One region of the Kitasatospora sp. NPDC087315 genome, then DNA from elsewhere that is predicted to be linked to it. Evidence: riboswitches for the same ligand, from Rfam matches in the RefSeq annotation. Region 1 holds a riboswitch; each other region holds the start of a gene.
The links. A riboswitch is a leader RNA that binds a small molecule or an ion and turns the genes downstream of it on or off. The one in region 1 is predicted to bind thiamine pyrophosphate.

Region 1 (2,257 bases):
GCAGCATCAGCCGGCGGGACGGCGCGTCGGCGGAGAGGTTCCAGCCGCGCCGGCCGGCGCCGAGGAAGTAGTCGACCGCCAGCACCGCGAACATCGGCACGAACACCGAGCCGATCAGGCCCAGGAAGGCGTAGTAGGAGTCGGTGAACTCGGTGATCTGCAGAGCCAGCACCGTGATCAGCAGCCCGGTCCCGCCGGTCAGCACCCGGCGGTCCACCCTGGGCAGCAGGTTGTGGACGGACATCGCGGTCGAGTACACGTTGGCGAAGGACTGGTCCGTCTCGCGCAGGACCAGCACCAGCAGGAACGCCCAGCCGGCCCAGACGCCCAGGAAGGAGTCGAAGATCCGGTCCGGGTCGCCGCCGGACTGCAGCAGCGCGATCAGGCCCAGCACGTAGCACCAGACCTGGGCGACGGTGTAGCCGGAGAAGCTGCCCCAGAACGCGGCGCGCGGGGTGCGCGAGTGCCGGGTGTAGTCGGCGGCCAGCGGCACGAAGGAGATCGACACCGCGATCATCGCGTCGGTGGCCTTCAGGAAGCCGTGCCAGTTGCCCGCGCCCGGGTCCGGCACGCCGTGCCGGCCCAGCTGGACGGTGAAGTACACCATCGCGACCGCGACCGCCCCGGCGACGAACCGCCGCAGCACCGCGATCGAGCCCAGCGGCCAGATGGTCAGCGCGGTGGTCAGCGCGCCCGCCAGCAGGACGAAGGCCCAGCGGTAGCCCTCGGTGTGGACGACGGTCTGCGCGCCCATCGCGATCACCAGCAGCTCGTACACGCCCCAGCCGACGCACTGGACGATGTTCAGCACCGTCGGCACGTACGAGAGCTTCGTCCCGAACAGCCCGCGCAGGTTCGCCATCGCCGGTGCGCCGGTACGGGCCCCGATCAGGGCGGCCACACCGAGCATCGCGGTGCCGACCACGGTCCCGGCCGCGATCGCGGTCACGGCGGCGGCCAGGGAGAGCTCGCTGCCCCGCGCGCCCAGCACGGTGGCGGCGGTGGTGAAGCCGATCAGGCTGACGCCGAGGTTCATCCAGAGCGCGAAGTGGTCGCGGAAGCGGAGCGTGCGCGGCGGCTCGGTGTCCAGGACGAGCGGCGCCTCGACCCGCTCGGACCGGTCCGGCCGGTCCAGGACGGCGGTGGCCGCGGCGGCACCGGTCGCGGTGGGGGAGCCGGGCACGGCGGCGGAACCGGGCACGGGGGGACCGGCGTCGGAGTGAACGGTCGTGGACGGTTCGGAGAAACCCTTGGACGCGGGCGCGCCCGAAGAAGAGGATGGCGAAGCAGGCGGCATGGCCGATACTCCCTACGCCGGCATTACCCGGACAGGTTCCGGCGGTCAGCGCCCCCTCGACGGTCCGCCCACGGACGTCGTGGCGTACGGTCGACCAGCGCACTCTCAGCCTGGGAAGGTCCAAGCTCCCGCGTGTCAGTTGTGAGCGACAGGCTAACCGGCACGGGGGTGAACGCCAAGGCCAGGCGCTGGGCGCCCCGGCCGCGAGGGACATCCGGCGGCGGTGGGCGAGCGGCCGGTGGGGGTGGTGGTTCGGGGGCGTTCGGCCGGGTTTCCGGACGGGGCCGTCGGACCTGGCTAAGGATTCTTATGACTTCTTCAGAAGGGTCCTTACGGCAATCGAATCGAGTGTGCGAAAAACTATGCTTCTTGGTCCTGTCAGCTATGGAGGTCGTCCGTGAGCACCGAGCGCGAGGTTGGGTCCACCGGGCCGCAGGGGGAACAGCCCTCCGGCGGCCAGGGGGTGGTGGGTCCCGCTCATGACGGTCCGGCGCAGCAGTCCGCGTCCGCCGCTGCCACCCCCGCACAGGCGCCCGCCGACCGGACCACCACCGACGTGGCACCGGCGGTGCCCGCCGCGCCCGCCGCTCCGGCGGCCGGCGGATCCACGCCGACGCTGGCGTTCAGCAAGATCAGCGCCCCGGCGCCGGCCGAGGCACCCGCCGCGGCCGCGGCTGCCGACGCTCCCGTGTCCGCGCCCGCCCCGGTCGAGGCCGGCCACCCCGGCCCGGGGTACATCGACGCCCCGCCGCCGGTCGTGCCGCCCGCCCCGGCGGGGCCGCCGGCCGCGCCCGCCCCGGCGCTCGCCGAGGCACCGGCCCTGCCGACGGCGCCCGTCGCGCCCGCCGTCAACCCGTACGCCACCACGGGCGCCCCGGCCGCCGCGGCGCACGACCCGTACGGTGCCCCGCCCGCCGCGGCCCACGACCCGTACGGCGCCCCGGCGGGCCCGCCCGCGCA
Region 2 (2,257 bases), on a different contig from region 1:
ACGACGGTGTCGCGGTAGACGTCCCAGCTGAGGTCCTCGGCCTTGCCGTCGACCTTCTCCAGCGCCTGGTAGAGCGGCACGGTGCCGATCGGCACGGGGGAGTTTCGCAGGATCCACTCGCGGGTGGTGTGGATGTTGCGGCCGGTGGAGAGGTCCATCACGGTGTCCGCGCCCCAGCGGGTGGCCCAGGTCATCTTCTCCACCTCCTCCTCGATCGAGGAGGTGACGGCGGAGTTGCCGATATTGGCGTTGATCTTCACCAGGAAGTTGGTGCCGATGGCGGCCGGCTCGACCTCGGGGTGGTTCACGTTGACCGGGATGACGGCCCGGCCGCGCGCCACCTCGGAGCGGACGAACTCCGGCGCCAGGCCCTCGCGCAGGGCGACGAACTCCATCTCCGGGGTCACGATGCCGCGCTTGGCGTAGCCGAGCTGGGTGACTGCGGCGTCGCCGCGGCCGCGCAGGGGGCGGCGCGGGCGGCCGGGGAAGACGGCGTCCAGGTTCTTCAGGTTTCCGCCGCGCGGCGAGGTGTGCTTGATCCCGTCGTCCTCGGGGCGGGCCTCGCGGCCGTCGTACTCCTCGACGTCGCCGCGCTGGCGGATCCACGCGTCGCGCAGCGCGGGCAGGCCGCGCCGTACGTCGGGCTCGTACGCCGGGTCGGTGTACGGCCCGGAGGTGTCGTAGAGCGGGACGCTCTTCTCGTTGGTGAGCACGACCTCGCGGTACGGAACGCGCAGGTCGGGGCGGGACCCGTCGCGGTAGGCCTTGCGCCAGGCCGGGGTCGGATAGCCGGTGCCCGCGCTGCTGACGGCGGCGTTCTGGGCAGACTGCGGCTGTGCATCAAAAGTGGTCATCAGACCTTCAACTCCCTACGCCGGCATTACCCGGTCAGGTTCCTGCGGTCGGCGCAGCGTTCGGCACGTCCAGCGACGTCCCGGTCAGCGCCCTCTCAGCCCGGTGCTCCGAGCTCCCGTGTCCGCAGGCGGTATTGCCCGCGCATGACGTCCAACACCGTAGCGAGCCGATCGCGGCTGGTCCAGAGGGGGTCGGTGCCCGGCGATTCGGCCGGCGGGCCCACCGGGGGAGCCCGGCCCGGCAGACTGGCAGTCACACGGGCAGGCGACGAGGGAGGCCGTAGTGGTCGGAAGCACAGGGCGGGTCACCGGTCCGGTCGGAGCCGGTCTGGTCGGCGAGGTGATGGTGCACGTCAGGGAGCGCCAGGGGACGGAGGCCTTCCTGGCCTACCTCGCCGTACCGGGCGACCGGCTGTCGGTCGGCACACCGGTGGTGGTGGTCGAGTACCACCCGCCCCGGACCGTCTATGTGGCACCGGTCTTCCCGTGACACGCTTGTGACAGCCCGTCACGTCACTTCCCTTTCCTTCGAGTTGCCCTGAGCGGACAATCCGAACCGGCGCATCTCATGCGCCGGAAGGGGGAGTTGAACCATGGTGCTCATCATCGCGGGGGCCGTCGTCGCCGCGCTGGTCTTCGGGATCACGCTCTTCAAACTCATGTGGCGGGTGGCGGAGCCCAACGAGGCTCTGATCATCTCCGGCTCCCGGCACCGGACCGAGGGGGTCGGCGACGGTCTGGGCTTCCGGATCGTCACCGGCCGCGGGACCTTCGTCACGCCGGGCCTCCAGGGTGTCCGCCGGCTCTCACTGGACCTCAACGAGGCCGAGCTGAACGTCGAATGCGTCACCTCACAGGGCATCCCGGTCCACGTCAAAGGCGTGGTGATCTTCAAGGTCGGCGACGACGAGGTCTCCATCGCCAATGCCGCCCGGCGCTTTCTCGACCAGCAGAAGCTGATCAGCCAGCGCGTCCACAACGTCTTCGCCGGCCACCTGCGCTCGATCGTCGGCGGGCTCACCGTCGAGGACATGATCAGGGACCGCGAGCGGCTCACCGGGGAGACCAGGGCCGCCTCCGGGCTGGAGATGGAGAAGCTCGGGCTGATCATCGACACCCTGCAGATCCAGGAGATCATCGACCCCACCGGCTACATCAAGAACCTCGCCATCCCGCACGCCGCCGCCGTCCAGCGGGACGCCCGGATCGCCCAGGCCGAGGCCGACCGGATGGCCACCGAGGCGGAGCAGGAGGCCGCCGCGCGCAAGGCCGAGGCCACCCGCAACAGCCAGATCCAGCAGTCCGCCTACCAGGCCGAACGGGACACCGCCAACGCCCGCGCCGAACAGGCCGGACCGCTCGCCCAGGCCGCCGCCCGGCAGGAGGTGGTCGTCCAGGAGACC
Region 3 (2,257 bases), on a different contig from region 1:
GTACACCCCGCCGGCGGTGACGGTGGTGTCGTACCCCTGCTCCTCGCTGGTGGCACCGATCACCAGCTCGCCGTTCTCCCGGGGCACCAGATAGAGGTGCCGGCCGCGCACCACCGCGCGCACGTTGCGGGAGAGGAACGGCCGGTACGGCTCGGGCACCCGCAGCCGCAGGATCTGCCCCTTCACCGGGCGGATCGCGGGGAGCACGCCCTCGGGCAGGCCGGGCAGCCGGTGGCTGTGCGGACCGGCGGCGAGCACGATCCGGTCGGCGGTGACGGTCTCCAGTGTGTCCAGCCGGGCGCCGACCGCGCGGTCGTTCTCGACCAGCAGTTCGGTGGCCTCGGCGCGGTGCAGCAGGACGCCGGCCCGCTCGCAGGCGAGGACCAGCGCCCTGGCCAGCCGGCGGCCGTCCACCTGGTGGTCGTCGGTGACGTGCAGACCGCCCCGGACGCCGGGGGCGAGCATGGGTTCGAGCCTGCGGGCCTCGCGGCCGGTGAGCCAGTGCGAGTCCAGGCCGAGCCGCTGGTGGAAGGCGTGCAGTTCACGCAGTTCCGCGCGGTCGTCGGAGTCCAGGGCGACGGCGACGGTGCCGCACTGGCGGTAGCCGGTGTCCTGGCCGCCGCTCGCCTCGGTGAGTTCGGCGGCGAAGGCGGCATAGCGCTCGTTGGATGCCATCCCGAGGCGGAGCAACGGCTCCTCGCCGTACTGGAGTTCGGTGACGGGGGCGAGCATGCCGGCCGCGACCCGGGCGGCGCCGCCGCCGTGCGCCGGGTCGATCACCACGATGTTCCCCAGCCCGCGCCGGGCCGCGCGCCAGGCGACGGCGAGGCCGATGATGCCCCCGCCGATCACCAGGACGTCGGCATGCGCGCCCTTGGCCAAGCGTGTCAAAGTCGCTGCTCTCCCTTCGCCGGTATGACCCGGATCAGGTTCGGACGGTCGCAGGCCGTGTCAGCCCGCCTCTCAGCCCGGTCCGCCGGGCTCCCGTGAATTGGTGCCACCACCTTAACTCCGCGTCCCGCCCCGGCCGAAGGCGCGTACGAGGGGTGGACCCGAGCCCGGGTGGGGCCCGGACGGACGGCCGCCGCTGAGTACAGTGACGGCGTGGCAGAGCTGAGCGGGACGGATCAGGTGGTCGTGGTCGGGGCCGGGCTGGCCGGGGCGCAGTGCGCCGCGGGGCTGCGGCAGGGCGGCTGGCAGGGGCGGATCGTGCTGGTCGGCGAGGAGCCCCACGCGCCGTACGACCGGCCGCCGCTCTCCAAGGAGGTGCTGCTCGGCAAGGCCGATGCCACCACCCTCGACCTCGACTTCGCGGACCTGGGCGTCGAACTGCTCACCGGCCGCCGCGCCACCGGCCTCACCCCCGGGGTGCTGCACACCGACGCCGGCGATCTGCCGTACGGCACGCTGGTGATCGCCACCGGTGCCGCCCCGCGGGCCCTGCCCGGCGCCGAGCGCGCGCACCTGCTGCACACCCTGGACGACGCGCTGGCGCTGCGTGCCCTGCTCCGGCCGGGCCTGCGCCTGGTGCTGGTCGGCGCGGGCTGGATCGGCGCCGAGGTGTCCACCGCCGCCCGGGCGGCGGGGTGCGAGGTCACGGTCGTCGAGATGGGCCCGGCGCCCGTCCCCGGCGCGCTGCCCGCCGGGATCGGCCGGGCGATGGCCGCCTGGTACGCCGAGGCCGGGGTGGACCTGCGCTGCGGCGTCGGGGTCGCGGCGGTGGAGCCCGGCGCGGTGCTGCTGGCGGACGGCTCGCACCTGCCGGCCGACGAGGTGCTGGTCGGGATCGGCGCCCGGCCGGCCACCGGCTGGCTGGCCGGCTCCGGCGTCGAACTGGACGCGGCCGGTGCCGTCCTGGTGGACGAGCGGCTGCGCACCAGCCTGCCCGGCGTCTTCGCCGCGGGGGACTGCGTCAGCTATCCGTCGGCGCGCTCCGGCGTCCGGCTGGCCGTCCAGCACTGGGACCACGCGCTGCAGTCCGGCGCGGCGGCGGCCGCCGCCGTCCTCGGCGCGCAGGCGCCCTACGATCCGGTGCCGTACTTCTGGTCGGAGCAGTTCGGCCGCATGGTCCAGTACGCCGGGCGGCACGGGGCCGGTGACGAGCCGCTGTGGCGCGGTTCACCCGGGGAGCCGTCCTGGTCGGTGCTCTGGCTGCGCGACGGTGTGCCGCGCGCCCTGCTCGCGGTGGACCGTCCGCGCGACCTCGCCCAGGGCCGCCGGCTGATCGAGCGCGGTACGGCGCTGGACCCGGCCCTGG

Region 2: linked by a shared signal. The riboswitch ahead of thiC (phosphomethylpyrimidine synthase ThiC) and the one ahead of ACIO5D_RS21665 (purine-cytosine permease family protein) in region 1 are both predicted to bind thiamine pyrophosphate.
Region 3: linked by a shared signal. The riboswitch ahead of thiO (glycine oxidase ThiO) and the one ahead of ACIO5D_RS21665 (purine-cytosine permease family protein) in region 1 are both predicted to bind thiamine pyrophosphate.

What each region holds. Positions count from the first base shown of each region.
Region 1 is NZ_JBIUYD010000014.1:202,851-205,107, forward strand. Features, by position in the region: gene ACIO5D_RS21665 (purine-cytosine permease family protein) at 1-1,201, opposite strand, end outside; TPP riboswitch at 1,290-1,439, opposite strand; gene ACIO5D_RS21670 (S1C family serine protease) at 1,695-2,257, shown strand, end outside.
Region 2 is NZ_JBIUYD010000015.1:197,623-199,879, forward strand. Features, by position in the region: gene thiC (phosphomethylpyrimidine synthase ThiC) at 1-854, opposite strand, end outside; TPP riboswitch at 850-984, opposite strand; gene ACIO5D_RS22760 (hypothetical protein) at 1,138-1,344, shown strand; gene ACIO5D_RS22765 (flotillin family protein) at 1,448-2,257, shown strand, end outside.
Region 3 is NZ_JBIUYD010000009.1:37,481-39,737, forward strand. Features, by position in the region: gene thiO (glycine oxidase ThiO) at 1-891, opposite strand, end outside; TPP riboswitch at 886-998, opposite strand; gene ACIO5D_RS14635 (NAD(P)/FAD-dependent oxidoreductase) at 1,105-2,257, shown strand, end outside.